Regions from separate parts of the Paenibacillus sp. LT-B23 genome, predicted to be linked through region 1. Evidence: predicted binding sites of a transcription regulator. Region 1 holds the regulator's gene; each other region holds the start of a gene.
The links. The regulator Rex, encoded in region 1, represses fermentation and respiration genes when NADH is low (regulators of the CRP and FNR family bind a similar motif). The targets are predictions, from matches to a motif close to TTGTGAAATATTTCACAA.
Positions count from the first base shown of each region.

Region 2: a site for Rex is predicted at 6,368-6,385, ahead of lpdD (prenylated flavin chaperone LpdD). Genes of this name have one in related genera too.
Region 3: a site for Rex is predicted at 3,936-3,953, ahead of adhE (bifunctional acetaldehyde-CoA/alcohol dehydrogenase). Genes of this name have one in related genera too.
Region 4: a site for Rex is predicted at 5,474-5,491, ahead of ACWXW9_RS25760 (DoxX family membrane protein). Genes of this name have one in related genera too.

Region 1 covers NZ_JBSQBM010000001.1:114,689-122,930, forward strand. The annotation lists gene ACWXW9_RS00610 (tetratricopeptide repeat protein) at 1-354, shown strand, start outside; gene dinG (ATP-dependent DNA helicase DinG) at 511-3,378, shown strand; gene ACWXW9_RS00620 (redox-sensing transcriptional repressor Rex) at 3,424-4,077, shown strand; gene ACWXW9_RS00625 (amidohydrolase) at 4,064-5,365, shown strand; gene ACWXW9_RS00630 (cell wall elongation regulator TseB-like domain-containing protein) at 5,403-5,927, shown strand; gene ACWXW9_RS00635 (hypothetical protein) at 5,931-6,155, shown strand; gene ACWXW9_RS00640 ((S)-acetoin forming diacetyl reductase) at 6,800-7,582, shown strand.
Region 2 covers NZ_JBSQBM010000007.1:233,290-241,531, forward strand. The annotation lists gene ACWXW9_RS11400 (S8 family serine peptidase) at 1-129, shown strand, start outside; gene ACWXW9_RS11405 (S8 family serine peptidase) at 730-6,234, shown strand; gene lpdD (prenylated flavin chaperone LpdD) at 6,414-6,764, shown strand; gene ACWXW9_RS11415 (hypothetical protein) at 6,782-7,369, opposite strand; gene ACWXW9_RS11420 (DUF6055 domain-containing protein) at 7,846-8,242, opposite strand, start outside.
Region 3 covers NZ_JBSQBM010000005.1:211,965-220,206, reverse strand. The annotation lists gene pflB (formate C-acetyltransferase) at 1-920, opposite strand, end outside; gene adhE (bifunctional acetaldehyde-CoA/alcohol dehydrogenase) at 1,248-3,860, opposite strand; gene ACWXW9_RS09100 (Crp/Fnr family transcriptional regulator) at 4,120-4,836, shown strand; gene ACWXW9_RS09095 (DODA-type extradiol aromatic ring-opening family dioxygenase) at 5,109-5,876, opposite strand; gene ACWXW9_RS09090 (hypothetical protein) at 6,218-6,496, shown strand; gene ACWXW9_RS09085 (winged helix-turn-helix transcriptional regulator) at 6,574-6,897, opposite strand; gene ACWXW9_RS09080 (ThuA domain-containing protein) at 7,166-7,897, opposite strand; gene ACWXW9_RS09075 (sugar phosphate isomerase/epimerase family protein) at 7,918-8,242, opposite strand, start outside.
Region 4 covers NZ_JBSQBM010000028.1:40,460-48,701, forward strand. The annotation lists gene ACWXW9_RS25730 (ABC transporter substrate-binding protein) at 1-283, shown strand, start outside; gene ACWXW9_RS25735 (hypothetical protein) at 552-980, opposite strand; gene ACWXW9_RS25740 (hypothetical protein) at 1,178-1,477, shown strand; gene ACWXW9_RS25745 (alpha/beta hydrolase) at 1,822-2,646, shown strand; gene ACWXW9_RS25750 (dioxygenase family protein) at 2,739-3,530, shown strand; gene ACWXW9_RS25755 (hypothetical protein) at 3,631-4,557, opposite strand; gene ACWXW9_RS25760 (DoxX family membrane protein) at 4,850-5,368, opposite strand; gene ACWXW9_RS25765 (DUF3048 domain-containing protein) at 5,612-6,712, shown strand; gene ACWXW9_RS25770 (DUF47 domain-containing protein) at 6,905-7,519, shown strand; gene ACWXW9_RS25775 (inorganic phosphate transporter) at 7,534-8,242, shown strand, end outside.

The DNA of each region.
Region 1 (8,242 bases):
ATGTATCCTGAGGCCATCCGCCAATTTGAACAGGTGCTACAGCATTTTCCGAACAGTTGGCAAAGCCAGATGTATATGGGGATGGCGTATTTCCAACTGGAGGACACAGTGGAGGCTGTACGCCATTTTCAGAAGGTGCTGCACCTGACAGACCAGCCCGGGCTGAAAGCGGTCATTTATAATGCGCTGGGCTGTCTTATGGCGAAGCAGGCTGATGTAGAGGAGGCACAAAAATGTTTTGCTCTCGCGCATCAGTTCGATCCTGCTTTGCCCGAGCCGTTGCACAATATGGAAGCCTGTTTGTCCGGTGCCGGAATGCTTCGGTACGACAGCTCCATGATGACCTGGCTATAGTTGTCAGACACCGAGCGAGACGATGCATACCCACCTCCCCAGGCGGCGTGTGCATCGTCTTTTTTGGCTGTCTTAATTTCCAAACAGGCGATCTTCTGCTATGCTGTTATACAGAGTTATTATTTTTGTATGTGTCAAAAGAAAGGATTAAGTTGAATGAAATTTGCGGTATTGGATTTTGAAACTACAGGCACCCAGTCCGCGGATGACATCATTCAAGTCGGACTTGCAATTATAGATCATGATAACAGCATTTCCCGTGTTTACGGTTCTTATGTGAACCCTGGCAGATCCATTCCGCCTTTTATTACCGGGTTGACCGGGATTACAGACGATGACGTCAAGGATGCTCCTCCGCTCGAAGAGATGATGATGGAGCTTGTGCCTATGCTGGACGATGTCGTACTGGTCGGTCATAATGTGGCGTTTGATTTTAATTTTTTGCAAAACGCTTTGGATCGGTGCGGATACTTGCCGTTTACCGGCAGGATTTTGGATACGATGGATTTTCTGAAAATCATGTTTCCATCGCTATCTTCCTATCAGTTGGGTTTTGTTTCTTCTGAGTTTGGGCTGGCGCATGACCGACCTCATCAAGCAGACAGCGACGCGTTGGCTACGGCTGAGGTGTTTTTAAAATGTCTGGATGAGCTTCATGCGCTGCCTTTGATTACGATACAGCGGCTCAGTGATTTGTTCGCAGAGGAAGACAGTGACCTCGGATGGTTTTTGGACGGGGTGCGTGAAGACAAAGAGCATGATCCTATTCAGGATTTGGAGGGTCATCAGTTTTTTCGTCAGCTTGCACTGAAGGTGGAGGATTGGACGGAGCTAAATGCCCCTCGCAGAGAAGACGACCCCAATCCGCTGGCAGGTATTTCCTTTGAGGAATACATGGATGATGTGCGAGACAATTTACGTTCATCCTTGAGTCAATATGAGGAGCGCGAAGCGCAGACGCAAATGATTGAGGGTGTGAATCAGGCGCTGAGTGAAGACAAGCACCTGTTGATCGAGGCGGGTACGGGGACAGGCAAGTCCCTTGGTTATTTGCTCCCTTCGCTGTATCACAGTGTGAAAAATGGACAGCGAGTCATGGTAAGTACGCATACGATCAACCTGCAGGAGCAATTACGCGAGCGTGATATTCCGATGCTGACCAAGGTGATCCCGTTCCCGTTCCGGGCTGCCATTTTTAAGGGCCGGGGACATTATTTGTGTCTGCGTAAGTTTGAACATAAAATAAACAGAAGAGACTTCGCAACGCCGAAGGAAGATTTAATTACAGCCGCCCAGATGATCGTCTGGCTGACGTTGACGGAAACCGGCGATGATGAAGAACTCAATCTGAGTAATCGTGGCGGAGATTTTTGGGAAACGGTGGCCAGTGATTCCGAGTCCTGTCTTGGTCGTTCATGTCCGTGGTTCCGCAAATGCTTTTATCATCGTGCGCGCCATGAGGCGGGAATAGCGGATGTGGTTATTACGAATCACTCCAAGCTGTTCACGGACGTAAAAGCAAGTCATCAGCTATTGCCGAGCTATGAGCATCTGGTGATTGATGAAGCCCATCACCTGGAGGAAGTTGCTGGAAAGCATCTGGGCATGCATATGAAATATTTCACACTCGTGCATACGCTGACCCGGTTGTTCAAGGACAGCAAGAACGGACAATTGCCTTCGCTGCGTCAGCAGTTGGCAAAGTCGGGGCATGAGAAGTCGACGGATTGGGCCACTACTATCGACCAGTTATATCCGCTCGTGCTGGAGGTTAAGGAGTCTTGGGATTTGCTGAGCGACAAGCTGTTTGGCATGCTGCCAGAGCGAAGTGATGCGACACCGGGCGAAACAGGGCAGTTTTCTTCCCGTCTCAAGCCATCGGCCAAGCCTGCCAAGTGGGATCAGGCGGCTGCGCTGGAAAATCAGCTTTATGTAACGATGAGCGAAATTTTGCGCAAGGGCGACAAGCTGATGCTCGATGTGAAGGAAGAACATGACGATTATGCGGCTGACAGCCTCATTACGGATATCACGGGGCTGCTCAAGGATTTGGCAGGCATTAGGGAAAGCTTGCGCTTTTTCATACGGCTGGATGATGAAACGACCGTATACTGGCTTGAAGCGAGCGGGCAATTCCGCAGCAAGTCGCTGCAATTTTATGCGGTGCCCGTCGATGTGAGCCGCCAGCTGAAAGAAATGTTTTTTGACAAAAAAAGAAGCATTATTCTGACATCTGCTACCTTATCGGTGGATAAGTCGTTTCAGTACATGACCGATCAGCTCGGCTTGCAGGAGGCCGCAGATCAAGGACGGCTGATGACTACGCAGCTCCCGTCACCCTTTAACTACAGGGATCAGGTGCTGCTAGTCATTCCAAGGGATTTCCCGAGCGTGAAGGGCAGTGTAGGAGATGAGCATTTTGTAGATATGCTCGTCAGCTCGCTAGGCGCGACTGCTCAAGCGACGCGGGGGAGAATGCTCGTTCTCTTTACTTCCTACCGCATGCTCCGGCAGGTGTATGAGCCGCTTAAAGAGGCGTTGTCTTCCAGCGACATCACTGTGCTGGGGCAGGGCGTGGACAGTGGAAGCCGCAGCAAGCTGACCCGACGTTTTCAGGAAGCCAAAGCTTCTGTGTTGCTGGGAACCAGCAGCTTCTGGGAAGGCGTCGATATTCCGGGCAAAGCGCTAACGTGTCTGGCCATCGTGCGCTTGCCGTTCCAACCGCCCAATCACCCGCTGCTGGAGGCTAAAAGTGAGCTACTCCAGCAGCAGAAGAAAAATCCTTTTATGAAGCTGTCTGTTCCACAGGCTGTCATTCGCTTCAAACAGGGATTTGGACGTTTGGTACGTACGGCGAGCGACCACGGGGTCGTTATCGTTTACGATACGCGTGTGATCGAATCCTATTACGGGAAGCATTTTTTGTACTCATTACCGGGACCAAAAATGGAGCATATGCCGACGGAGCAAATGGTGCCTCGCATCGCCGAATGGCTCCAATCCGCCCCGGAGACAGAGGCATAACGGACGGACATCTAAACATGTCCGTTACAATTAGGGGGAGCAAGTATGAAATCAGATAAAATTTCAGAGGCTGTCGTACGGAGGTTACCCGTATATTTACGTTATCTGAATGCACTGCACAAACGGGAGGTGACTACGGTCTCTTCCCAGGAGCTGGGACAAAGACTGGATCTGAATCCGGCTCAAATTCGTAAGGATCTCGCGTATTTTGGAGATTTTGGCCGTAAGGGTATCGGCTATGATGTTACTTATCTTATCGAGAAAATACGCCATATCCTGAAAATCGACCAGCAAATTAACGTGGTATTGGTCGGAGCAGGTAATCTGGGGCAAGCCCTTTCGAATTATAATGCTTATTTAAAAGACAATATGAAAATTGTAGCTGTATTTGATGCTGTTCCAGATAAAGTTGGAACCAGGATCAATACGCTGGTCGTACAGCCGATGGATGAACTGGAAGCGACCGTGAAAGAACAAAACATTCGGATCGGGATTATTACCGTACCGGATTTTGAAGCACAGCACGTCGCTGACAGGCTCATTGAGAGTGGGATTGGAGCAATTTTGAACTTTGCACCCACTACTCTCAAGACACCGGCAAACATTCGGGTACATGCCACAGATTTTACAACGGATTTGTTAAGCCTTGCTTATTATTTGGAGGACGGAAAGGAAGATACGCAACATGACAGCGAATAAATGGATGATTAAAAACGGCTCCTTTGCCGTGAACAGACCGGAAGCCGGGGTAATCCACGGCTATATGATCGTGGAGGATAGCCGAATCACCTACATTGGCGAGACTTTGCCAGCGGGTGAGGAAGAGACGGACGCGATTGACGGTAACGGGCTGCTGTTTTTACCTGGCCTGATGAATACACATGGTCATGCGGCGATGTCTCTGCTACGTGGGTATGGGGACGATCTGGCTCTCCAAGTATGGCTTCAGGAAAAAATGTGGCCGATGGAAGCCAAGTTTACGTCTACGGATGTGTACTGGGGTACGTCCTTGTCTGTGCTGGAAATGCTGAAAGGCGGTACAACGACTTTCCTGGACATGTACGATCATATGGACGAGGTGGCTCGTGTAGCTGAAGAGTCCGGCATCCGTGCCAGTCTGATGCGTGGAGCGATTGGACTATGTTCAGAGGAAGAGCAGCGGATCAAGCTGGCTGAGGCTGTGACTTTTGCGCGTAATTGGCATGGAAAAGCAGACGGTCGAATTACGACCATGATGTCTCCGCATGCGCCGTATACGTGCCCGCCTGCGTTTATCGAAAAATTCGTACAGGCAGCGCATGATCTGGACTTACCGTTGCATACGCATATGTCCGAAACGATTGCCGAAGTAGAGCAAAACGTACGCGACTACGGCTTGCGTCCGGTTGCACATCTGGATAAGCTCGGCTTTTTCTCCCGTCCATCGCTTGTTGCCCATGGCGTTCATTTGAATGACGAAGAAATAGCTTTGCTGGCTGAACGTGGTGTAGCGGTTTCGCATAATCCAGGCAGCAACTTGAAGCTCGCAAGTGGTGTAGCAAGAGTTCCTGACCTGCTGCGTGCAGGCGTTACTGTCTCTCTCGGAACAGATGGTCCCGCCAGTAACAATAACCTGGATATGTTTGAGGAAATGCGTCTGGCAGCGCTCATTCACAAAGGAGTATCTGGCGACCCAACCGCAGTTCCTGCGGGTGAGGCGTTGCGTCTGGCAACGGAGTACGGAGCGAAGTCGATTGGCTTGAAAGAGGTAGGAGTGCTGGCAGCAGGCAACAAGGCAGACTTTATCGCGCTCGATCTGAATCAGGCGCATTTCTTGCCGCGTACGGATCTCATTTCCCATGCCGTATATTCTGCAAGCGCCAAAGACGTGGCTCATGTATGGGTAGACGGTCGTCAGGTTGTGAAAAACGGAGAGTGCCTGACTATGGATGAGGAACGTATCAAGCATGAGGCCCAAGCCGCCTTTGAAGGGCTGCTGTCGCGCTAATTCAGGTGTCACATCCCCTTAGAGAGGAAGCACAGGTTTGAAAAATAAGAAGAAATGGATAGCGGTCGCCATTCTGGCCGTCATACTGATCCTGGTCAGCATTTTCTGGTATTATTCCTATGTTACTCAAGACCAGGTGACTGAGAGAAATGCCGCTATCGTAAAGGCCAAGCAATCGGGTGGTCTGGTCAGCACGACGCAGACGTGGAAGTCGGTGTGGGATCAGGTATATTGGGTAGTTCAAGGGGAAAATGCTCAGAACGAAAATATTATGGTGTGGGTTCCTTTTCAAAAAGTGGAGGGCCAACCGAATGTACCTGTCACAGATAATAGTGGTGTTCATACCGAGCTACTGAAAAACGGAGTCGACGAGCAAAAAATGACGGCGATGATCCAGCAGCAGCTTCCGGGTGCAGATATTGTGAGTCTTCAGCCGAGTGTGTTTAACGGTCAATATGTGTGGCAGCTGTTTTATGATGACGGCAGTCATCATTACTATACCTTTTATCGCTTCTCGGATGGGGGATCGGTGGGGGTAAAGTATACTTTGCCCAATTACTAGAGTGTGTTTAGAATGGGGATTGGTGGTATTGGAGTGTTAGGAGCGCTGCGTAGTCCATTTGATCTTACGATCGCTGTTGCCGCCGGATTTTTTTCGATTAGATTCTTATGGGGAAAATCCGGCGGCAAAGGCGAACGCTTCGCTTCTTCAGATTCAAATGGCCCACTCCGCTGGCTGACCGCCATGGAGTCACTCCAAACACCATCTTTTCATGGGAGGTGGGGGTAGGGGCTACGGACGCCGCTGCGCTTGTCTCCGTTTTGGGTTTTACACCAAACTAATTCTGTATGAACTGGAAAATCGTTTTTACTAAAAAAGATATGTGAATTTAGAAGACATTGTCTTATAAAAAGAATGGCTAGTTTGAATGGTTGAAGCTAAAAAAGACGTAAATACGTTTAAATTCGTATTTGCGTCTTTTTTAGCTTTTTTTGTTGGGTAAGTGTTTATCATGGAATGACTGATTGAGTTTAACTTAAAAAATGTTATATAAGCCGAACTCGAAAATGTACATAAAAACGGAGTAGGCGGAATGGTGCTGTACAAGCGGTAGTGTTCGCTTTAAAAGCTTTCCGTAGGAAAGCTCGCTTCGAAAGCATCACCTCCCGGATTTCTACCCATGTGTACTCATTCAAGAAATCCGGGGGCAACAGCGATGGGAAGCACCATCCGCCTGCGCAGTGGCTCCGCATGTATCTTTCAAGCTCAACTATCACTTGAATTTCCCTTAAACAGGTTAAATATGAAGTATATTACATAGATCATAATAATTTTTTCCTTATAATGGTTTAATTATAGGTGCAGACTAACGTAACCCATAATTTTGTGGCTATGTTATCATGACTACTTGTACAAAAAGGAGATTCATGGACATGGGAAAAGTGGATGGGAAAGTTGCATTAGTAGCGGGTGGAGGTCAAGGGATTGGACGGGCTATTGCTTTACGCCTGAGCCAAGACGGCTTCGCAGTGGCGGTTGTAGATTTAAATGAAGAAACAGCGCAAAGTGCTGCTGGTGAGATTACAAAGGCAGGAGGGCGATCGCTTGCCCTTAAAGTCGATGTTTCCGACCGGGATCAGGTTTTTGCGGCTGTAAAGGAAGCATCTGAGAAGCTCGGTGGCTTTGATGTCATTGTAAATAATGCAGGGATTGCTCCCGCCAAGCTATTGGAGGATGTTACGCTGGCTGATTTTGATAAGCTGTTCCACATCAATGTGACCAGTGTGCTTTGGGGCATTCAGGCAGCCGCTGCCAAGTTCAAGGAGTTGGGTCATGGTGGTAAAATCATCAATGCCTCTTCTCAGGCAGGCCATGTTGGTAATGCCAATCTCGGTATTTACTCCGCGACCAAATTCGCGGTTCGTGCCCTGACACAAACCGCCGCTCAGGAATATGCCCAATATGGTATTACAGCTAACGCCTACTGCCCCGGCATTGTACAAACCCCAATGTGGAGCGGTATCGATAAAGAAATTACGGCATCCAAAGGCGAAGCTACAGGGGATGCAACCAAGGAATTCGGCAGCAAAATTGCCCTTGGCCGTCTGTCTACACCAGAAGACGTATCCGCCTTCGTATCCTTTCTGGCAAGCCCCGATTCCGATTACATGACAGGACAATCCCCTCTGATCGACGGCGGGATGATGTTCCTTTAAAAGATTTAATAGTGAGGTAATAGACCTCTTGTATAAACGTAGTATTAGGTCGCCATGCAATATAAGGGCTATAATGGTGCAAGTAAATTTCGTTTCAATATGGTTATAGCCAGCTACTTCCCTAAGGTAATAGGTGCTGAAAAGAAGACAAAGAAAATGCAGAAAAGTAAAATAGCAAAGAAACAAAGAAGATGATAAAGATCAATCAAAAGCCAAAATAAATAATAAAAAGACGTAAATACGATAAAATTCGTATTTACGTCTTTTTATTATCACCTCAAGCTAAGCTTGGCTGCAAGCCAGCGAAGCATATTTACCTACCCAACTTTCCTCATAAGGCGAAATATTCTTTTATGGCTGTGCAGTAGCGGAGTGGAGGATTTGAATCTGGAGAAGCGATAGCGTTCGCCTTTGTCATGGGATTCTAACCGTTAAATGTTTTATTTAATCAAAAGAATCCTATGGCAACAGCGATCGTAAGATCAAATCCTACACGCAGCGTCACACATTACAGCCATAACCAATGATTTTGCCCAACCACAACTCACCCACACATTGCCTTCGATATTAGATATACGTTATGATATACTATATTTTATAAGTGATAGACAAAAATGATAGAAAAAGACTTGCGGATCATTGTAAGATCATGCAGTCTGG
Region 2 (8,242 bases), on a different contig from region 1:
CAACTGGAGGATGTTATTTCGAAAACAGCGACGCCGCTGACAGACAGCCAATATAAAACTTCACCGAATAACGGCTATGGATATGGCCTGATCGACGCGTTGGCTGCAGTCAATTCGGTACTTAACTAGAATGGTCTGATCGTGTTTTAGAAAGACTTCGGAAATCCCTTGAAGCGGCTCGTCCAGAGATTTGCATACACCTGCTAACCGGGTAATGCAACATTTACGCAGCCGCTATAAAGGGGTTTTCGTACATAGAAAATACAAAAATTATAAATTTCAAGGAAATTGCAAAAAAATGACTTGTATATCTGTTTTGATAACTTTATACTATCCATAATATATGTTTTTATATCAATTTTTAATATAAAATGTAACGATATAACATGTCGTGTTATAACATGTTCTCTCTTCGACATTCTCCTGCTTGTTCTCCTTGGTATCTGCTGAATTTCATCGCACGCTATCTTTGATTCACAAACTCATCTATGAAATACATTCACCTATGAAATAAACTCACCTAAGAAAATCCAAATCGTTTATATATTCTACTTTCGAGCGTTGGGGATCGAATGATGCAAAAGGCTGACCTCTATATTCTATGAAGGAGGTGGTTGCCAACCATATCATGTTGTGCAGCCCGTAGGTTTGATGTGCAAGGCATGAGGTCTTACTCTCGGACAGGTTATACCAGAAATATTAAACCTAGTAAAAGGAGTGGAGAAGTAATTGATTAAACCTAAACGATTCAAGAAACCACTATCTATCGGACTATCTTTGCTTATGGCCTTTTCTTTTGTCCAACCCGCTTTGGCGAATAACACCCCGGATGGCTCCAAGCTGGAGCTAAAATCAGGCTCGCACAAGGTAACGACCGCGAAGGTATCCCCTAAACTGACCAAACAGTTTGAGGAGAACAACTATGTAACTTATCTGGTCAAATTAAAAGAACAGGTAGACACAAACAAGGTTTCCAAAAATGCTCTCCAAAAGGCCTCGCTTGAGAAAATAACACCCTCTGCCGCCAAAATGGCTGTCCGCAGCAATGTGATCAGCTCTCTGCGTGAAACCGCTTCAAGAACCCAATATGGGCTTGAAAATTATTTGGATAAGCAATCGGAGAGCGGTGGAGTGAAGGAATATAAAAGCTACTTTATTGTCAATGCCCTGGCGGTCACAAGTACCAAGGAGGTGCTAGACCATATTTCGCAGCTGCCTGAGGTAGACAAAATTTTGCCGAATGAAACACGTTATCTGCAAAAGGTGACGGTTGACAAGCAGGCAGAGGGGACAGCCGCCAAAACTGCTGAAACAGCGACAGCAGACACGGCAAAATCTGCAACCGCAGAGAAAGCTGTAGAGCTGGAAAAGGACGATAGTAAAACATCGGCGAAGCCCGGCAATGCAGGTAAGAACGCTGTAGACCCATCTACCGTGGAATGGAATATATCACATATTAATGCACCCCAAGTATGGGAACAAGGAATCGACGGAACCGGAATCGTCGTGGCCAATCTCGATACAGGCGTAGACTATACTCATCCGGCCCTGCATCGCAAATGGCGCGGTCTGGACGCGGCAGGCAATGTCGTGAATCCCGAGCTGAGCTGGTACGATCCGCATAGTCATGCGACGTTGCCGGTCGATCAGGAAGCGGATTCCCACGGTACGCATACGATGGGAACGATGGTCGGCTCCGAGGAAAATGGTACGAACCGGGTCGGCGTTGCGCCTGGCGCGAAGTGGATTGCCGTTCGGATTTTTAATCCGGAAACGACGGATGCAATTATACTCGACGGTGGCCAATGGCTGCTTGCGCCAAGGGATGCTCAAGGCAATCTTCATCCCGAGCTTGCACCGGACGTGGTGAACAATTCGTGGGGCGGCGGACCTGGCCTCGATGAATGGTTCCGACCTGTGGTTCAAGCATGGCGGGATGCACAGATATTCCCTGAGTTCTCCGCAGGTAATACATCTCTTTCGAATCCGGGCGGTCCTGGATCGGTAGCGAATCCAGCTAACTACCCGGAATCCTTTGCCACTGGAGCAACCGATCTCAATGACAAACTGGCCAGCTTCTCCCTGCTGGGACCGTCGCCATATGGCGAAGTGAAGCCCGAAGTTTCTGCACCGGGTGTAAATATTCGATCATCCGTTGCTGGCGGTGCTTATAAAGGCGGATATAACGGAACTTCCATGGCGGGCCCTCATGTAGCGGGACTTGCGGCTCTGTTGCTGCAAGCGAATCATTCGCTTACCGTGGATCAACTGGAAGAAATTCTGGAAAATACAGCTACACCACGCACGGATAGCACATATCCGACCTCTCCGAACAATGGCTACGGACATGGTGTCATTAATGCATTGGATGCAGTCGGCTCTGTCGTCCAGGGCTTGGGCTCCGTATCCGGTAAAGTTGTAACAGGTGGAGATGATCTCGAAGCGCCTGTTCTGGAGCATACACCGTCTGCTGCGGCATTCGAGGGCATTGATATACCTCTGACTGCTCATGTAACGGATAATGTCGGCGTGACAGCGGTTGAGGCATTTGCCAGAACAGCGGGTACGTCAAACTATGTATATATTCCGTTGGAACGGACCTCCGGCGACAGCAAAGATGGTACATATCAAGCGTCCATCCCGACTTTCTTGGTGGATAGTGCCGGTCTGGAATACTATATTCGCGTGAATGATTATGGCAATAATGGTTTTGAAACCGAAGTGTACAAGGTTAATGTCTCCAAAGGCGTCAAACCTGGCTATACACAGGATTTTGAAAAGGATATTGCCGGTATCAATGTCGGTGGACAGGGTAGTGTCTGGAAATGGGGAACCCCGGTAAGTGGCCCAGGAAGTGCACATTCGGGAACGAAGGTCCTCGCGACCAATCTCGAAGGTAAATATGAGTCCAACTCTAATAGCTATTTTCTGGCTCCTCCGATTGATCTGACCAACAGTCCCAAAGGGGCATTGCTCAGCTTCAAGCATTGGTACGATATCGAAAACAATTCTGATTTCGGCAAAGTATATGTAGCCACCACCAACAATCAGAATGCATTTGAGCAGGTATTATCATTTACAGGCACCAGCAACGGCTGGAAAACACAATATCTCGATCTGCGAGCATTTGCAGGTCAGAAGGTATACCTTCTGTTCAACTTTACAAGTGATAATACGATTGTAAAAGATGGCTGGTATATCGACGATCTGTCGATTCAGGAACCGGATACCGTTGCACCTGCCGCGCCAAGCAATCTGACTGCCGAAGCGGATACAGTCGGCAACGTCTCGCTGGCCTGGAATGCTTCATCCGATGAAGACGTAAAGCAGTACAAAGTGTATCGCTCCACCCAATCGGGCAAAAATTACACTTCGTTGGGTACAACCTCTGGACTGACCTTCACCGATACGATTACGGTCGGCGACTCGACCTATCATTATGCAGTGGCGGCCGAGGATTACAGTGGTAACGAGGGAGCCAAGTCGAATGAGGTTTCACTGAGAGTAGAAGTGCCGGATACGCTGTATAGCGATTCATTTGACGGCAACTCGGATAATGGCTGGACTCATTCTGGTACCAAGGATGAATGGGAACGTGGCATCCCCAAAGAAGTGGGACCAGAAAGTGCAGTATCCAGACCAAATGTATGGGCAACCGATCTCGATAGTAACTATGAGAGCGGAGCTGACTTTTCGCTGGTTTCTCCAAAAATTAATTTGAATGGTGTGCGGAACGCGACACTTACCTTTAACCACTGGTTTGAAATTGAGTCCGGCTATGATTACGGTTATGTGGAAGTGTCCAAAAATAATGGCGACACCTGGACCGAGCTGGGCAAATTCTCTCATAACACCAATGGGAAAAAATGGACTCCAGTTTACTACAATCTGGATAGCTATACCGGCAATGAGATTCAAATTCGCTTCCGCTTGAAATCGGATAACAGTGTGAACAAAAACGGTTGGTACATTGACGATTTCCGTGTGCTGGGCATTCCAGCTTCGACAGTGACCAAGGATGTAGTGCCTGAGTCGAATATCAAACTGGAAAAAGCGGAAGAACAATTCCCGCTGTACAAGATTACAAGTACTGAAAAGAGCGAATTTCAGGAAAAAGTGAAGCCGGCGGAAACAGCGGTGGACAGTGGACGTGTCGGTCTCGAAAGTCTTCCAGCCAGCGCCACAGTTACCGTACTGGAAACCGGACGTTCGGTGAAAACAGACCCGACTACGGGTAAATACAGCTTCATTCACGTAGCTGGTGATTATACGCTGAAGGCTGAAGCCTATGGCTATGAGCCTCAAACGAAGCAGGTCACGATTGAGAATAATAAAGTAATCAGAGCGAACTTTAGTCTCCAAGCGGTACCTCATGGTACGATTCACGGAGTCATTACCGATAAGCAATCCGGTGAACCGATCCGAAAAGCGAAAGTGCTTGTGCTAGAGGATGCACGCATTGCTCCGGTTGAAACCAATGAGGCTGGAGAATTTACGCTGGATGTGCTGGAAGGGACCTATACATTATCCATTGCAGCAGAAAATTATTACAGCGACAGTGTCACGGTCACAGCACCTCCGAACGGCAGTGTGGAAGCGAATGTCACATTGAAGCCATTTATCGGCTTCCAGGGGGGCATTGCTTACGATGACGGTACCGGGGAAAATGCCAGAGCCTTTAACGCCGCAGGCAACTCCTGGGCAGTCAGAATGACACCTGAATCAGAGGTGGCTCAAGTGACAGGAGCGTCGCTTCTGTTCTGGAATTCAGCCTTCCCGAATCCGGGAGGAACGGCTTTCAAATACTCCGTCTATGATGCCTCTGGTGCGGCAGGCGCACCGGGACGTCTGCTGGCTGGTCCATTTGACGGCACAGCCGTTCGGGATGAAACACAGTGGACGACCGTACAATTCCCTGAACCCGTAACGGTTCAAGGCGACTTCTATATCGTCTATACGCAGCCAAGCGCAGGCACGCAAGCTCCGGGTCTTGCTACAGACGAGAGTGGACCCAATGCGCTTCGTAGCTGGCAAGGTGTAAGTGGCGCATGGAGCCAATCACCGGAGGATGAGGGCAATTACATGATCCGGGCGATCGTCAGATATCCGGTTAATGCGCCAACGATTACAACACCGACCAAGGCAACGTATACGAAGGAAGAGACAATTACCGTTACAGGTACTTCCCCGGCAGACGGGGCGGACATCCAGCTCTTTAACGGTAATGAACTGGCTGGCACAACCAAGGTGAAGGATCGCCAGTTCAGTCTGGCGGTCGATCTTCAGCCGGGTGCCAATCCACTGAGTGTTCAGGCGGCGGTATACGGCAAAGTAACAGATCGTTCCGAGCCTGTGGTCGTCATACTTGACCAGACTAAACCGGGTCTGATCTTGACTTCGCCAGATGAAGGAGCTCGTACAAATGCGGGTGTCGTCAGTGTAACCGGTACAGTTTACGACGAGTTCCTCACCGACTTGACGATTAACGGTGAGCCAGCCGAATTTGGAAGTGACGGCAGCTTTAACAAGCGTCTGCTTATCAATGAAGGAGAAAATCAAATTACGGTAACGGCCAAGGATCTTGCCGAGAACGTAACGACGGTTACCCGTTCAGTGTATGTCGATACAGCTTTGCCGAAGCTGGAAAATATCAGTCCTGCTGAGGATGTGCGTATCACTCCAGGGCAACCGGTGCAGGTATCCTTCGACAGTGCGTCCGGATTGGAGGCATCCTTCCGTGTGGAATTGCCTTTCAATCTGACCACCTTGGCCCGAAACGAAATTCCGTTAAACGAAACTTCGTCAGGTCATTATGAAGGAACTTACTTCACTTCCTCTTCTCTGAGCCTGGAAGGCGGAGTCATTGTGATCCGGGTAAGGGATGCAGCAGGAAATGAAGTGGAGACGGAAGCACCCGGAAGATTGTATGTAACGAAGGGTGGAGGACAGGACCCTGATCCGGATCCACCGACCTCTAACGAGAAACCAGTTGCGATCATTCAGGCGAATGATTCAGCCAAGAAGAACAAGAACGTTCAGTTTAACGGAAAAGCCTCACGTGATGTAGACGGCGAAATCGTCAGCTATAGCTGGAACTTTGGCGATGGCGATACAGCGTCAGGCTCCAAGGTAAAGCATAAATTTACCACAGCCGGAACGTATACCGTAGAGTTGACGGTGACGGATAATAATGGCGCAAGCGGTAAAGCTGCGCATACCATCACGATCCGTTAATAAGGTGCATGGAATGTTTCTTTTAAAATAACAACAGAAGACCCACAGCAAGCCACCATTTACGGGGGTCTGCTGTGGGTCTTTTTGAATTGTGGAACAGGTCTGGAAGCGATAGAATAAATAGAAACATATAAAGTGAATCTATTCACAATACTATTTTTTAGACAGGAGAGAATCATATGATTCATTTGGAAAAAGAAAGTGGGCGTATCCGCCTTGTGCTGGATGCCTATTTTATGGGGGAGGACATAGTTGTACTTATTTCCGGCGGCGATCAGCCCCATCTGGGAACGATTACAGCAGGCGCCAGACTGGAGCCGATTCAAACCGTTCAATTGCAAGCCCACAAGGAATTTTATATTACCGAAGAAATTGCCGTTCGTTTGCGAAAAGAGTTTGCGGGTAACTTTGCAATTTGCTGCGGGGCGCATATGGACCATGTAACGAAGGACGAGATCCGATTGTTGACGAACATGGCTATACAATTGGGTAAAGAGCTGATCGATCAACTTAAGCAAAAACGCCTGTAACGACTGTAGCGACCTTTTTAAGAAAACTCCTGAATGAGCAGATTTCGGTATGGATATTTACTGTAAGGATACTTAAAAAGCAACGCAAAGCCATGATCCTCGATTTGTACGGATTTCAGTGCAGTGGATGGAATCAAGCTGCGGATCATCAGAGTAACCGCACGCTGGTCTTTCTGGTTGATGGCTTTGGCTAAAGCAGAAGCAAAGCATCGATTGCGTGCCAATTCGAGATACAGCGGAAAAACGGCTCTGGCGATGGCGCGGTGAACTCTCGGTTCAAATGTAAACTGCACCGTACCGGGTGGAATCGTCGTTCCGTTCGTATAATACAGCATTGGTGGCTGGGCCAAGAAGGAGATAAAATAGCCGATGCCATTCGTGCCCAGTCCTTGCTTGGCAGCAAATGGCGCTACCGAGCAGAGAAGGGCCTTCATCCGATCCAAATTGCCATGCACAACAGCTCGTGACCATTGAACGGCAAAAGCACGGCGGGTTGCAATAGCTTTGTAAAATGGCAGCATGGCGGCGGATATTTTCCTGAGTGTGTCAGCGTTTAAGCGTTTGTGAGGCGAACCCCTTCTGCGGGATGTTGCACGATATACCATAGCTCCGACCTCCTTGTCAGGATGCTCTCATGGAGCGCATTTTATCAGTAATAGGTAAAATACTGTATGCCCGATCACCACGAAAAGTGATTATGTATCCATATTTTGTTACTAATAATTAACTATTTTTAAAATTTATTGGTCAAATTTCTGATCATAGAATGTTTCTTCAATTTCTAGTGATGTCTCTATTGCTTTCTTGTTTAATAAATGTGAATAAGTATCTAATGTTATAGTTACACTTGTATGACCCCATATCTCAGAAACTACCTTTGGATGTATCCCGATGGATAACATTAGTGAAGCTGCTGTGTATTCAATTCCAAAAGATTATTTTCAGAGCATACTAACAACAATGGCACTGGTATTTTGATACCAGTGCCATTGTTCAGGCATGTATTCACTTTTTTTCGTAAACTCTGATATTTACCCTGGATAAGCTTTTCATTCAACCACAATATGATTATTATCCACAATCACTTTATTGTTACTTTTACTTTATAAGGATAAGTTTCACCATCCTCTTCAATATTAAAATGTTTAATTTCATCTGGAGTTGCGGATACAACCAAATAAACAGATTTTTCATCTCCTTGCAAATTCAATGAATTTTTCCCTTTGTTCCACATTGTAGAATATCGGGTATCCCCCGAATGCGTTACGGTAACAATGCTAGCTCTCCAATCAGCGCCTTTTGCTGTGCTTGTTCCTTGGAAATCAACGGTAACGGAAGCTTTGCTGAAATCAACATCTAAAGGAACAATGTTGTAGCCTGTCTGTTGTGGAGCCTTGTTTTCAGGGACGGTCATCCAGCCGCCTTTACCACTTTTCAGTGTTGTATATATCTTTTCATAATTGCCGTTAGTTCTCAAA
Region 3 (8,242 bases), on a different contig from region 1:
TGATCGACTAATTCTTGTGCTTGCTCTTCTGTCATTGCGCCTTCTTCCATATCCCGTTGAGTATAAATATCAAGGAAGGAAGATACACGTCCTAAGGACATTGCTGCACCATTTTGTTCTTTGATTGCTGCAAGATAGCCAAAATACACCCATTGGAAAGCTTCTTTCGCGTTGTTAGCAGGCTTTGAGATGTCGAAACCATGCTCAGCAGCCATTTGTTTCAGCTCGTTCAAAGCGCGAATTTGCTCGGAAATTTCTTCACGCAGACGAATTACGTCTTCTTCCATTGAATCCACTTCAAGGCTTTTCAGTTGAGTCTTTTTGTCTTTTATCAGGAAGTCTGCACCGTACAGTGCTACACGACGGTAGTCACCGATAATGCGTCCACGACCATATGCATCCGGCAAACCAGTGATAATACCCGCTTTACGAGCTGCTCTCATATCATCGGTATAAGCGTCGAATACACCCTGATTATGCGTTTTACGAATATGAGTGAAGATATCAACAATGCTTTGCGGTACTTCAAAGCCATAGGCTTTGCAAGCGTCGATCATCATCCGGATTCCACCAAACGGCTGCAAGGAGCGTTTGAATGGAGCGTCTGTTTGTACACCAACGACTTGTTCTTTATCCCGGTCTAGATAACCCGGCTTATGTGAAATAATAGTAGATGGCGTATTTACGTCTACATCAAGCACGCCGCCGTTTGCCAACTCTTTTTTGGTAAGATCAGATACAATATCCCACAGAGCAGTTGTGTTGGCGGTAGGGCCAACCAGAAATTCTTCGTTGCCGACATAAGGTAAGATATTGGTTTCAATAAAATCGTTGACGTTGACTTCTTTAGTCCATTTGCCTTTTTTAAAACCTCTCCAGCCAGATTGTTGCTCTTGTAATTCTCTCTCAATCACCGACATGTAAATCCCTCCAAATTGTTTGGTCTTCCGGACTTGTGATTTTTTTCACATTAAATAGTGTCTCGAGCCCGGCCTTTTCACCGATGCCTTACGCTCAGTGTCGGGACCTTTCTTACACCCTTATTGTAGAATAATGATAGAGTGTAGTATGTGACAAAAATCACAATATAGGTGACATTTATCACTTTATTTTCCCTGGCGATTACGCCCGTACCTTTATCCTTGCCGTTCACCTCCCTTCCCAAACCAACAGGCCCTCTATATAGAGAGCCTGCATTGGTATTGAACGGGAAAATGCTTAGTTACAAGCCTCTTCGTACCTATATATTATTGGTCAAAACGTCCGTAGAAGGCATTGCGGTATACATCAGCCAATTCGGTAACCAGCGGCAGCTTCGGATTCGCAGTTGTACATTGATCCTCAAAAGCGCGGTCAGCCAGATAATCTACACGCGATTCAAAATCCTTCGCATCGAAGCCGATTTGCTGGAACGATTCCTCGATACCGAGTGTTTTGTTCAGCTTGCGGATCGCTTCAATCAGGCTATTAACCCCTTCTTCAGTCGTACGTGCAGGCAGTCCCAGTATGCGTGCAATTTCTGCATAACGCTCATCCGCAACAAAGTGCGAATATTTAGGGAACGAAGCGAATTTTGTCGGTTTTTTCGCATTATAGCGAATGACGTGTGGTAACAAAATGGCATTCGTACGGCCGTGGGCTGTGTGATATTGTCCGCCCCATTTGTGCGCAAGGCTATGGTTAATGCCCAGGAACGCATTGGCAAACGCCATCCCTGCCAGTGTGGAAGCATTATGCATTTTTTCACGAGCCAGCTTGTCGCCAGTCAGAGCCGATTGCTCCAGGTATTGGAATACCAGTTGAATAGCTTTAATCGCCAGACCATCTGTGTAGTCACTAGCCATTACAGACACGTAAGCCTCAATGGCATGTGTCAGAACGTCCATACCTGTATCCGCTACAGCCGTTTTAGGCAGCGAATATACAAACTCAGGGTCAATAATTGCCACATCAGGAGTCAGCTCATAGTCAGCCAGCGGATACTTCGTGTTGCCCTGATTTTTGTCTGTAATAACTGCGAACGATGTAACTTCCGAACCTGTACCCGAGGTTGTAGGAATGGCTACAAATTGCGCTTTTTGACCCAGACGTGGGTACTTGTAAATCCGTTTGCGGATATCCATAAATTTTTGTTTCAGATTGTTGAAATCAGTATCTGGGTATTCATAGAACATCCACATGCCTTTGGCAGCATCCATTGGCGAACCGCCGCCCAGTGCGATGATGCAATCCGGTTGGAAACGTCTCATCATTTCAGTACCACGTTCTACTGTAACTGTCGATGGATCTGGCTCTACTTCCGAGAACACTTCGATAGCTACCGGTGTTTGGCGTTGGTGTAAATAATGAATGACACGATCCACATATCCGAGTTTCACCATCATAGGGTCTGTGATAATGGCTACACGTGTGATATCAGGCATTTTAGCAAGATACTGAGTCGAATTTTTTTCAAAATAAATTTTGGAAGGTACTTTGAACCATTGCATATTCACCGTACGTTTCGCCACCCTTTTCACATTAATCAAGTTGACTGCCGATACGTTCGACGAAGTCGAGTTACGTCCGTACGAACCACAACCAAGTGTCAGTGATGGAAGGTTGGTGTTGTAGAGGTCACCGATCGCACCATGTGTGGAAGGCGAATTTACAATGATACGGCCTGTTTGCAAACGGTTTGCGAACCGAGCGATAACGTCCTCATCGTTCGAATGAATAGCGGACGAGTGGCCCATGCCCCCGAATTCCACGACTTCAGCAGCGCGTTGAATACCTTGTTCCGCATTTTTCACTTTATAGCAAGCCAATACAGGACTCAATTTTTCCGCAGACAATGGGAATTTTGTTCCTACCCCTTCAATCTCAGCGACCAAAATTTTAGTTCCTGCTGGTACTGTGATACCACTCATTTCAGCAATTTTTACAGCAGACTGTCCGACGATGGCCGGGTTCACTGCACATTTCTCTACATTCATAGCTCCTTGAGTGAGCTTTGCTGCTTCTTCTTTATTTACAAAATAGCAGCCGTTAGCGATCATCAATTTTTTCACTTGTTCGAAGATTGGCTCTTCGATAATAACCGCTTGCTCGGAAGCACAGATCATACCGTTGTCAAAAGATTTGGAGAGGATGAGATCGTTCACGGCCTGCTTGATGTCTGCTGTTTTTTCAATAAAGCAAGGCACGTTACCTGGGCCTACACCCAGAGCCGGTTTACCGCAGCTATACGCCGCCTTAACCATGCCTGATCCACCAGTTGCCAGAATCAGCGCCACATCCTGATGATTCATGAGTGAATTTGTCTTATCCATTGATGGAGCTTCAATCCATTGAATACAATCGGCCGGAGCACCATGTTTGACGGCTGCTTCAAGCAAAACGCGAGCTGCTTCCGCACTACACGATTGAGCGGATGGATGGAAACCGAAGATGATCGGATTACGTGTTTTTATAGCAATCAACGCTTTGAACATTGTAGTTGAAGTCGGATTAGTCACTGGAGTAATCCCCATAATGATGCCGACGGGCTCTGCTATTTTTTGAAAACTGTCAAAGTCATTATCTTCAATGACACCAACGGTTTTTTCATTTTTGATACTATGATAGACATATTCTGTTGCAAACATGTTTTTAATGATTTTGTCCTCATACACACCGCGTCCTGTTTCTTCAACAGCCAGCTTCGCCAGATGCATGTGCTTATCCATCCCTGCGATTGCCATAGCTTGTACGATTTCGTCAATCTGCTCCTGATTCATACTCATGAAAGCCTTCTGTGCCCGGTTCGCCCGGTCAATCAGCGTTTGAATATACTGCTCAGCGCTTTGCTCTTTTTGGATAACCTCGTTTTTAACAGCCATTTCCCTCATCCTCCTGTTATCTCGTGTACTATCTCTTGTTCACGCACTGATCGTAACACAGCTTTTCAAGATATATTGTGATTTTTTTCACAATATATTTAAAATTTTATTTTATGAAGTGAATTAAATCACAAAGTTTGGAATTCTGCCACTTTTACCCCCTCTTCTTGCCCCAAAAACGCATAGCACAGGTATATAATGAATTTGAATTGATCAAGTTGCAGATAAAAAAACAAAGGAAACAAAGGGGAAATGGACGATGAGAAACCCTGCAAACGTAATGGAAGCCCGCGGCAACACCTGTTGCTTCTCGGAGGCCAGCTTCAACCGGCTGCAAGTGATGATGAAAGATCGGGTCATGCCAGAAAGCTCGCATCTATTCTGGGAAGGAGATACAGCGGATAAGCTGTTTTATATCAGGCGCGGACGCGTTAAAGTAACAAAAACAACGGATGAGGGTAAGGAACTTATACTATATATGTACCAAAGCGGCGATCTGATTGGTCAAGCTGATCCATTTTTTGGTACCAAGCACTCCTTTTCTGCCGAAGTTCTGGAGGACAGTGATATCGGTGTTGTCGATCATACGGATTTGGAGCTACTCATTTGCCAGCACTGTGATTTTGCCATTGACTTTATGAAATGGATGGGGTCCCACCACCGTATTACCCAGACCAAGTTTCGGGATTTGATGATGTACGGCAAGCCCGGTGCTCTGTGCTCCACACTGATCCGTCTGTGCAACACCTACGGAGAGCCTCACGGAGAGCATATTCTTATTCATAAAAAAATTACTCATACCGACCTGTCCAATATGATCGGTGCCACCCGTGAAAGTGTAAACCGGATGCTGAGTGATTTGCGCAAAAAAAATGCAGTCGAATATGATAATGGCATGATCGTTGTCAAGGATTTGGAAATGCTGCAAGGCGTATGTCATTGTGAACTGTGCCCGCGTGAGATTTGCCGAATTTAAATTATTTGTTTTATTTTATGTAAAAGAGAGTGTTCTGTAAACTGTATGGCTTACAGAACACTCTCTTAATTTTACACTCCCACTCCAACTAAATGGCGGGCAGCAGCGGAGCAATCCATTTGAAACTGAAGAAGCGAAGCATTCGCCTTTGCAGCGGGATTCTCACCTCTAAATGTCTTATACAACCCAAAAGAATCCCGCTGCAACAGCGATCATAAGATCAAATGGATCGCGAAGCGCCTAACATCCCGCCAACATTCTTCTCCACACTTTTAGAACTGGAAGCACAGATAACTTAAATTCCCCATCTCATAGCTTCTGTGGACAACCTTGGCTCTATTCGCCGGATCTCCACTCCCCATGGCAATAAACAACGGTACAAAATGTTCAGCCCTCGGTACCGCCTGACGAGCATACGGGGCTTCACTTTCATAGCGGTCCAAGGCCACCACATCTCCATTCTGTACCTTTTCAATAATCCAGTCATCAAAATCAAGAGCCCAGGGCTCTGTTTTCGTTTGTCCCCATTTGACGATGCGCAGATTATGGACAGTTACACCACTCCCAATGACCAAAATATCCTGTTCACCTAGCCCGCGCAACACTTCTCCAATAGCATATTGTGCTTTCGGCGATAGAAACGGATTCACGGAAATTTGAACTACCGGGATATCCGCCTCAGGATACATACGATGCAGAAGTGTCCAGGACCCATGATCCAGCCCTCGCGCCCGATCTGTTTGTACATCAATGCTCTTTTGCTCATATAATTCTTTCAACTTGGCCGCCAGCTCCACCGAACCATGAGCCGGATATTTCACTGCATACAGCTCCGGTGGGAAACCGCCAAAATCATAAATCGTATCGTAAGTGCCGTCTATCGAACTAATTGTCAATGTTTGCGTCTCCCAATGGGCGGTGAAGATAACAATGGCCTTTGGGCGAATGCTCTTTCCGAACTGCTCCAGAAAAGCAGTATATTCTGTCTGTTCAATAGCAAGCATAGGCGATCCGTGGGCTAAAAACAAAGATGGCATCATGTTAAAAATCCCCTTATCATTCATCGATTTATTTTTCCCATTTAGTAACTTTATGTAAGTGATTATACATAAGTAACAAGGTTATGTCAATACAGATTTTAACATACACTTAAAAAACGTCGCTCCTTTAAATAAAGATTGATATAGGTATAAAGTCATAGTAATATGTAACTAATAAATTTTAAATATTCACTATAAATCGATATAAAGGACTGGTTTCTATGGAGATACATACTGCTAATTGCCCAAAGTGTGGTTCCGTTTTCCGGAAAAATCTTAGAAACCTGTGCAATACCTGTATCCAAGAAGAAAATTTATTTTATGATCGCTGTTCCAACTATTTGTGGAAACATCCCGCTACTCATACTCGCCAGCTTAGTGAAGCAACCGGCACACCTATGGATTTGCTCATAGACTGGGTAAGAGCAGGCAAGTTTCCCACCACCTATAGTCAGCTTGATTATCCTTGCGAGTCCTGCCATTCCCCGATTTATGCAGGAAGACTTTGCCATTCCTGCCTCGGTACGTTCCGTACGGCAGCGCTTGATATTCAAACCCGTGTCCCCCGTCGTACTGCAACCGGATTATTTTCAATCGCAGGCCGCGCCAAAGGCTATTAAGAATTACAAAATAAAAAACAGCCTTTTTCCTAGGAAAAGGCTGTTTTACTATGAAAAACGTTTATTCGGCTTGATACTCATCTAATCCATTCCTCGGCCCAATATTGAATCTGTTCCATGACCGGCTGAAGTGCACGGCCTTTGGTTGTCAGCTCATATTCAATGCGGACAGGAGTTTCCGGGTATACATGGCGTGTAAGAATCCCTTCATTCTCCAGATCCTTCATCCGCTCAGACAGCATTTTATCGCTCATTGTGGGAATCAGATTGGAAATATCCTTAAAACGCTTGGGACCGCTCATCATAGATTGAATAATCAGTCCGTTCCAGCGCTTACCCAGACATGAAAAGGCACTTTCAAAACGCGGACACATTTTCGCAAGTTGCGGTTGACCCTCCATATTTTTCACCTTCTTTAGCATTTCGGTTTGATAAAGCTTTCCTTTTGTTAGTATATATCATTTTAGCATACTTTATCCCGAAAGAAAACACTTTCTTCTTAATTTAATACCCAATCCGATAAAGTTGCCATGACCAAAGCTGATTATACAACAAACCAGCATAAGAGGTATATGGCAAATACGTTAAATCAAAAACAGGCGGAATCTCAAGAGATTTCCGCCTGTCAGTCTGTTCAATATCAAGCTTATCGGAATCAATAAATGGCAATTATACCAATACACCACCGAGAGGTCTGACAGGTTGGCTTTTACCATAAACTGGTTGAACAATGCTTGTCGGATAAGCCCAACGAATACTGTTAGCAATAACCTTCAGAATATCGGGCTGGTAATAGGTTGGATACGTTTCATGACCCGGGCGGAAATAAAATATTTTACCACTGCCACGACGGAAGGTACAACCGGTTCTGAACACCTCTCCACCTTCAAAATTGCTGACAAAGACCAATTCATCCGGCGCCGGGATATCAAAAAACTCACCGTACATCTCTTCGTGCTCCAACAGAATTTTAGCGTCAATGCCCTCCGCAATAGGGTGGGACGGATTGACAGACCAAATAATTTCCTGTTCGCCTGCCACTCTCCATTTCAGATCACAGCTTGTGCCCATCAGGGCTTTGAACGGCTTGGAAAAATGTCCCGAATGCAGCACGATCAAGCCCATGCCTTCCTGTACCCGCTTTACAACACAGGCTGTAATTTCATCACTCACCTGATCATGTGCTTTATGCCCCCACCACAGCAGCACATCTGTGGAATTCAGGATTTCTTCTCCCAAACCATGCTGGGCATCATCACGCAACGTAGCCGTTCGAATGGCGAACCCTTCGCCTGACAGCCCATCAGCCAATGCCTTGTGTATCCCATCAGGATATACTTGTTTGGCTTCATCATTCAGCTTCTCGTTCAAAAATTCATTCCAAATGGTGACGTTAATCATCAATACTTCCCCCTATTAGGTTAGACCCACCACATCTCGCTCAGCGGTTCTTCAATAAGGACCTGGCGAAGATTGTGAACGGCTTTAGTAAAGCCTTCCTCGACGGACATCAGACCATCCTCGTGCTCAATACTCACTACATAATCGTAACCCACCAGACGGAGAGCACTAATAATATCCGCCCAGGTTTTGATATCATGCCCATAGCCGACGGTACGGAACTGCCAAGCACGATCCAGCATATTCGTATAATCCTGCATATCGGTCAAACCGTATTTATTCACATTAATCGGGTCAATCGACGTATCCTTCGCATGGAAATGATGAATGGCTCTCTCCCGGCCC
Region 4 (8,242 bases), on a different contig from region 1:
CTTGAAGCCAGCCAAGGGTGTGGAAAAGATCAACAAGGCATATCAGGTCGTATCCCAGGAGGTTTTGCCGGATTATGATGCCGATGCGATCTTTGTCATTATCAGTAAAGGCGCGGATGCCCAAAAGGTGTACACACAACTGGAAGGAAACGCGGTATGGCAAGGACTCAAAGCAGTGAAGCAGGGCCATGTCTACATGCTGGACGGACAGCCTTGGCTGGACTATTCGGCAATGGGACACAAAATCGCTCTGGATAATGCAGAGCAACTCTTTTCCAAATAAGCTTTAACGTACATCAAAGCCGTATTCCCAATGCACTTATTACAGGCGGGGAATACGGCTTTTTGGCGAACACCTAAGCTGCAAGTCGGATGCCAGATAGATTATTTTATACGGCTGTACAAGCGCCAGTATGGCACAACTCCGGGGCTGCAAACACGACAGAAAAGACAGGGCCGATCGTAATGGGGAGTTGTAGGAGTTGTAAAATAACCAAAAGAGCCGCCGCGAACAAAAATCGGGCAGCTTCGGTATAAATGAGGATTGCGAGTTATGAACGTTTTTTGCGCAAAAAAATCGGCTTGAGTCCAATAAAGCCGATGGCGGCAAGGATCAGATTCACCCAGGGTGAAATGCTGAACACGGGCAGTACGCGGCGCAGGGCCAACCCTGCGACCAGAATCACCACGACTAACACGACATACATCAAGATGGACTTGAGGTCTATGCGGGGCTTCACAGGCGTATAGTCTTGCTGTGCTTCCTCTCCTTCCTCCGGGCGGTCCATAAAATTCATCAGCGCTTCAACCAGCAGAATGGCCCCTGCGGCGATGATGATCAGGGTGGACAGGTTAACTTTTTCAAAAGGAGCAACATCTCCGCCTGTGAACGTTACAAACCATCCGATGATCGCCTGTGTCAAAAAAAACATGGACAAGGCAATCCATGCAATAAGCGTATAATTTTTGGCTTTATTCATTTCTTCCTCCTGCTTTGCGGGCGTATTCCGGTCTGGCGGAACCGCCAATACGTAACAAAAACAGTATACGTGAGTAAGCTGCGGATGGCAAAAGGCTTTATCTGCGCAATGTATATTACCGCTGCATTCTCCTCAAACTGGATAAAGGGTGAGCACGCGGAGCATCCTGAATGTAAATGTGGAGAGGATGTGGCATTATGAAGCTGGATAAGCAAGCGGATTATACGGTTAATAAACGGCTGGAAGCCACTCCAGTTAGAAACAGCGTGGAGGCCTTGCCTGTGAACGTGAGTCATCAGAACGTTCAGGGGACATTCCCGACGTACCGTATTCTGGACGATGCTGAATGGGCTCAGGATACCGAGTTTGCAGGTGATCTGGGCGAAGAGAGCTACCGCAGCTTATGGTATGAGGATCAGAATAGCGGTGCCTCTTGCAGACTGGAATGGGAGGGGCGCACGGAGACCCACGAAATGTTCAGGAACAGCTACGAATAGTCTGCTGGATGAAGTTAATTTTCCCACCAAGTAATGCAATATGGCGTTCTTCGTTATCGTTGCGGGGAGCGCCATTTGTTTCCTTTTTCTCCGTTATAACTGACAGGTTGACAAGGAAGCAGGGCAATGATAGACTGACTTTACTATAAAACTTATTAAACTTATCGGAATTAAAGTGAATGGATATTTTACTGTGCATCCATGTTACAATATACGTTTGACATATTCGCTTTAAATCATTAATTATCAATCAGTAATCATTACAAGAAGCTTCGCAAGGTAGGGTTGCCCATGCAGCATAGCAGCTTGGTGACGGTGAAGCTTGAAACAGGGGGACAATCATGATGGAACGGCAAATTGGAATTCGCTTTGAAAATGAGAAGCTGGCCGCAACGATTCATTATCCGAGCAATCCGAATGAAGGAGACCGTCAGAGACGGGTACCACTCGTAGTGATATGCCACGGATTTGTGGGCAATCGTATTGGGGTAGATCGGTTATTCGTAAAGACTGCACGTGAGCTTGCGGAAGGGGGATATTTTGTCCTGCGCTTTGATTTTGCCGGTTGCGGGGAAAGCACGGGTGATTACGGCAAGCAAGGGCTGGAGTCGATGATTAACCAGACACGTACCGTACTCGATTATGCCGTGAATTGTGCAGACATCGACCCGACCAAGGTGACGCTGATCGGTCACAGTTTGGGTGGCGCGGTGGCCCTTCTCACAGCGGTACGGGACAAGAGAGTACAAAATCTGGTGCTTTGGTCGGCGGTCGGCTACCCGTTCAATGACATTGTTAAAATTACGGAGCGGAGCGTGTACGATGAATCCGTGAAAAGCGGTCAGGCCGACTATTTGGGCTACAAGTTCACACCTACTTATTTTGAATCGCTTGCCCAGTTCCAGCCGTTTCAGGAGGCTGTCAAGTTTAACGGGGATGTGCTCGTTATTCACGGAACCTCGGATGATATCATTCCTGTGGACTATGCATTCCTGTTTCAAAAGGTATTCTGGATGCGTCCAGAGGGACGTTGCGACAAAGAAATTATTTTTCAGGGAGATCACACCTTCTCTTCCGGTAAAGAACGGCAACGGTTGATCGACCGGACGCTGGAATGGCTGGATGAGCAGGAGAATATTCAGAGGGATTGGCAGCACTGGATGATCTGATTTCAGGCTGTAACGTATTGTATTGGAAATTGCGCCTCCACCGGAGTAAAATGGAAGAGTAACACTATACTGGCGTGTGGAGGTTGGCAGCGATGACATTACCCTCAATTTTTGTTGCGCATGGTTCACCGACACTGGCTTTAGAAAACAATGCATACACCAGCTTTCTTGCAGAGCTGGGCGCGAGCCTGCCCCGACCCAAAGGAATAGTCATTTTTTCCGCGCATTGGGATAGTGCTGATCAATGTATCGGCGCGGATGATCAGCATGCAGCGCTGCACGATTTCTATGGCTTTCCTGAGCAAATGTACACACTCGATTACCCTGCACCAGGCGATCCGAAGCTGTATGAGGAGATAGAGCATCTATTCAGTCAGCATAACCTGTTCCACCAGCCGGTTCGGAACCGGGGACTGGATCATGGAGCATGGGTGGTTTTGCGGCATATATATCCTGATGCGGACATCCCGGTCGTCCCGCTCTCCATTGATTCTAGGCGTGCTCCGCAGGAGCAGTATGAGATTGGGCGGATGCTGGCACCGTTGCGTGAACAGGGCATTTTGATCATCGGTAGCGGCGGGTTGGTCCACAATTTGCGAACACTCAAGCAGACGAATGAGCCTGCGGATTGGGCGGTTCAATATGATGACTGGATCGGTCAGCAGCTTCAGGACTGGAATTTGCGTCATTTGTTCCAATATGACAAAAAGGCTCCTTATGCCAAACAGGCGGTTCCCTCTTATGGGATAGAGCATTTTTCACCGCTGTTTTACGCGATGGGGGCTGCGGATGACCAGCGCTCGGCAAAGAAGCTTTTTCAGTCCTATGTCCTGGGCTCACTGAGTCTCAATTGTTGGGCTTTCGGTCAAGAACGTGATACGTAAATGTGAAAAAGAACTTCCGAATCCACATGGCTAGTGGGAATGGAAGTTCTTTTGTGTATATAACGGGAGTTACTGTAGGGTGTGTTTCTGTAAAACTTGATCAGGAAGTGGGTACGTTCTTTTTCAGCCAGTCGAATACCTGTGCAGTATGTTTATCCCCGTTTTGATCCAGTAGTGCCACGAAGGCTTTTAGTTTTTGTACATAAGGACTAGCTGAGCCACTGTTGCGTTGAATTACCAGTTGATATCCTTTTTTTGCGTTTGGATGAATCTTCTTGGTATCGTAATCGAATAATGGCGTATTGTTTGTGCCGTAGAAGGTATAGAAATAGTACAGATCATGCAATTCTTTGACAGCTAGTGTACGGTTGGAATGTGGATATTTGTTTAAAAAGTCTTCCTGTGCCAGCACCCGTCCAGACAACTGCTGATATCCGATATGCAGCGCGGCATCCTTGGTAGCCGTCTGTCCAGATTCCACTGCCATGATGTCAATATAGCTGCGGATATCTGCCGTGGTGTGCTTTCCGAAAACTTTATATTTTTCATAGTTTATAACAGGATAATACATGCCTTCTGCGGTTTCCAGTTTGTATCCGGCATCTCTGGTTTGGGTCAGTAATTTCTTCAGGCTCGTATCTTTGGTGCGGCTAATTACATTTGTGAACGAATCGCCGGGTTTATAAATAGTATTGATTTTGGTCTGAACAGAAGCTGGGTATAAGGCTTGTGAATAAGAATCCAATTGCTTGGTCTGTGCATTTTCCAGATGAAGCGTTATGATGGTGGCTTGAGAGGCTGGAATGGAGTGAATGTGTTTTTGCAAATAAGCGAATGCCTGAGGTAGCTTGCCGGGTTGACGCAGCAGTTGCTCGAAGGTCTTGGAGATACCTTGAACACTTTCCGATTGAGGCATTGTTGTAGTCGATACTGCTGCTTCGGCTTGTGATGGATATCCCAGTCCCATAGTTTGTACTGTGAAAGTTACTGTCGCGAGCATGAGGTAGGCTTTGGTGATTTTTTTCATGATATAACCCTCCATGGCTTTCTTTGGTGTAACTGTAGTGTATAGGGGGAATGTATCGTGAGCATTCCGGATTGTATCCAACTTGTAAACGTTTGGGGAAATGATGAATCGGATATAAAAAGGGGATTTCAAACCGGGAGGAGGGGCAGCAGCATAACTGCACAAGAACGAAACTTATAAGCCAGAATGGAGCATCGTAGCTGCACAAAGCCGAAACGTATAAAACACAGCAGCATTGCTGCACAAAAAAACAACCATTAGCCCGGAGGATAACGGTTGTTTTTTGGGTAGCTTAAGCTATTTTTCGAGCAGGATCTGCTGGAAAGGTATCTTTATTTTTACGGAACAGTCCACGCAGGAAGGGCAGTACCCAACGATCCAGGCCAATTCGTCCAGCATTTGCACCAGCAACGACAAGGAAGATTTCAAACAGCAGGTAGATTGCATTCGTGCTTACTGTACCCGAGAATAGGAACGAGAAGTTCATGACCATTGCCATCAGAGCAGCTAATGTAGTCAGTGTACCAAGAAGCAGGCCAACTCCGACCAGGAACTCACCCAGTGGGATCAGTACGTTGAACAAACCGACATTTGGCAGGGCAAAGGCCTCAAGGAACGATCCCCACCAGCCTTGTACAGCGGGATGTTCTCCGCCTGTTTTAGCAATGGCCCCCGAGATAAATCCGCCTGCATCGAATCCGCCAGTCAGCTTCTCAAGTCCATGGGTCATCCATTCATATCCCAGATAAACCCGTACTACAGTCAGCAGCCACATTGCTACTTTATTTTCACGCAACCAGTTGTTAAACATTCAAACCACTCCTCTTTCGTATCTTATAATGTTGTTTGTATTTCATTTGGTTTGGGATGATCATCTCTGCTACACCCTTATTGTATTAGGTTCAGTTACAGTTATTTGTGATAAAAATCACAAAGTCTGAATATTTTTTAAATTTTAATGTCTTCAGATAAGTATTCTATAGAGATGAGGTGTTTCAATCAAGACAAAAACAGGAAATAACGCTTATAATGAAAAAAATGTCTAACTGGAGGGATGAACTTGTCCGGGCCCATTTTCAATCGAAGACGATGGTTGCGTGTGATGACCTCGGTTTTGCTATGTATGACCATAATGTCTTGTTCTGCTTTGTCCAAATCGGGTGAATCAGAACCCGCACCTCAACCGCTTAAGCAAGAAACACAGCCGGAGGCGCTTGAGCCGTCCAAGGAACCGACTATTTCGGCATTTACAGCTCCGCTTACGGGTCTTCCGGTGGAGCAGCCTGTTCTGGAACGACCGCTTGCCATTATGATTAATAACGCTCCAGCTGCACGGCCTCAGGCGGGACTTAGCGAGGCGGATATGGTATATGAAGTTCTCGCGGAAGGTGGAATTACCCGTTTGGTAGCTTTTTTCCAAAGTCATGGCGGAGATGTGAAAATAGGTCCGGTCCGCAGCATCCGGCCTTATTTGATTGAGCTGGGTGAAACTTATGGGGCGTTGCCGATACACGCCGGGGGAAGTACAGATGCCTATGCGATTTTACAGCAGAAACGAAAGGAGCATCTGGATGAGATTTCGAATGGGGGAGCTTACTTCTGGAGAAGCAAGGATCGCCGTCCTCCACACAATCTGTACACAGATGTGAACAGACTTCGCCAAGGAAGCGAAAGCAAAGGCTACTCCAGGCAGACGGTGGTTCCGGTATATAACTACCTTAAATCCGGTGAAACCTCGGTCATGGGAGACGGGGATGCAGTATCTTTACAAATCCGCTTTTTGCTTAAAAGCTACAAGGTATCTTACACCTACGATCCGTCAGATCAGCAATACAAGCGTTTTGTGAACGAAAAGTCACATGTGGATCAAAACAATAACAAGCAGCTCTCTGCGGCCAATGTCATTGTCATGAGCACCAGGCACCAAACGCTGGATGATGTAGGCAGATTGAGCGTTGAGCTGAATGGCAGTGGAGAGGCCATGGTGTTTCAACAAGGACGGCTGATACATGCTGAGTGGCAGCATTCATCCGGTGATGCCATTCGTTTTATGAAAAATGGAGTTGAAATTCCGTTAGTACCAGGTACATCCTATATACATGTGGTTCCTGCGGACGTTTCGTTGAACGAGCATGTAAGTGTAGAAGTGAAGTAAAGTAGGCGAAATTCACCTTTTGAGGTAGATATTGTCGGATAATGCACTTCCTTGTCGGGTAATGTATACTTAATATTGTGAAATTTGCCTTTACAAACTTTACAAAAACATTGATGAGTGTGATAAGATAGCAAAGGTTGTCTAATGCAGTCGAAACAGGTTGCGGATATTTTCGTAAAGGGGTAATCGTTAATGAGATTGAAGAAAAAGGATATATTCTTCGAGACGTTGGAAAATATGGCAGATACAATCGTGCAAGCAGCCGATTACTTTGCCCAACATACTTCAAATCTTCAAGATGTGGTTCTGTTTACTAATGAAATGAAGAAGTATGAAAATAAGTGTGATGATTACACACACACGATTATTACTGAGCTGAACAAGACCTTCATTACGCCGCTGGAACGCGACGACATCATGGAACTGACAACGACCATGGATGATGTGCTGGACGGTCTGGAAGCGACGGCCTCTCGTTTTTATATGTACAACATTACGGAGCCGGACGAGTATATTGTGCAGTTCGCTGATATTTTGCGTCAGTCGGCTTATGAAATTCAGAAGGCTGTACATTTGCTTTCACAGAAGAAGCTGCTGGCCATCCGTGAATACACCATTCGCCTGAATGATTTGGAAAACCAGGGGGATGAGCTGTTGCGTATTTGCATCAAAAACCTGTTTGCAACTGTGACTGATCCCATTGAACTGATTAAACGCAAAGAATTGTACGAACGCCTAGAAACGACAACGGATTCATGCGAGGATGTTGCAAATATGCTGGAATCCATCATTATGCGTAACTCGTAAGGGAGTCCTTTTACATGGATACAAGTTTACTGGTATTGGGTATTGTTATTTTTCTTGCTCTGGCATTTGATTTTATTAACGGTTTTCATGATACAGCGAACGCTATCGCAACCTCGGTATCTACCCGTGCGTTGACGCCGCGTCGTGCGATTATTATGGCTGCGGTCATGAACTTTCTCGGAGCCATATTGTTTACAGGGGTTGCCAAGACGATTGGTGGCAGTGTCGCTGACCCTACCAAGCTTACGAACGGGATTGATATCGTCATTGCGACGCTGATCGCAGCGATTATCTGGAATCTGCTCACATGGTGGTTCGGTATTCCTTCCTCATCTTCCCACGCATTGATTGGTGCGCTGGCGGGGGCTGTGTATGTAGGAGCCGGATCGGAGAAATTGAACTGGAGTGGCTTCATCGGAATTGTCGAGGGACTTATTTTCTCCCCGCTGATTGCTTTTGTAATCGGTTATATCGTAATGATGATTTTAAAATACATCTTCGCTCGTCGCAGTCCGCATACGGTGAATAAAGGTTTTCGCACGATGCAGGTCATTACGGCAGCGCTTCAATCGTTCACGCACGGTACGAATGATGCTCAGAAGGCAATGGGGATTATCACATTTGCACTTGTTTCGGCGGGTTATCAGGATCATCTGGAAGTGCCGATGTGGGTTAAAATTTCGGCCGCAACAGCAATGGCGCTTGGTACGTCTATTGGGGGCT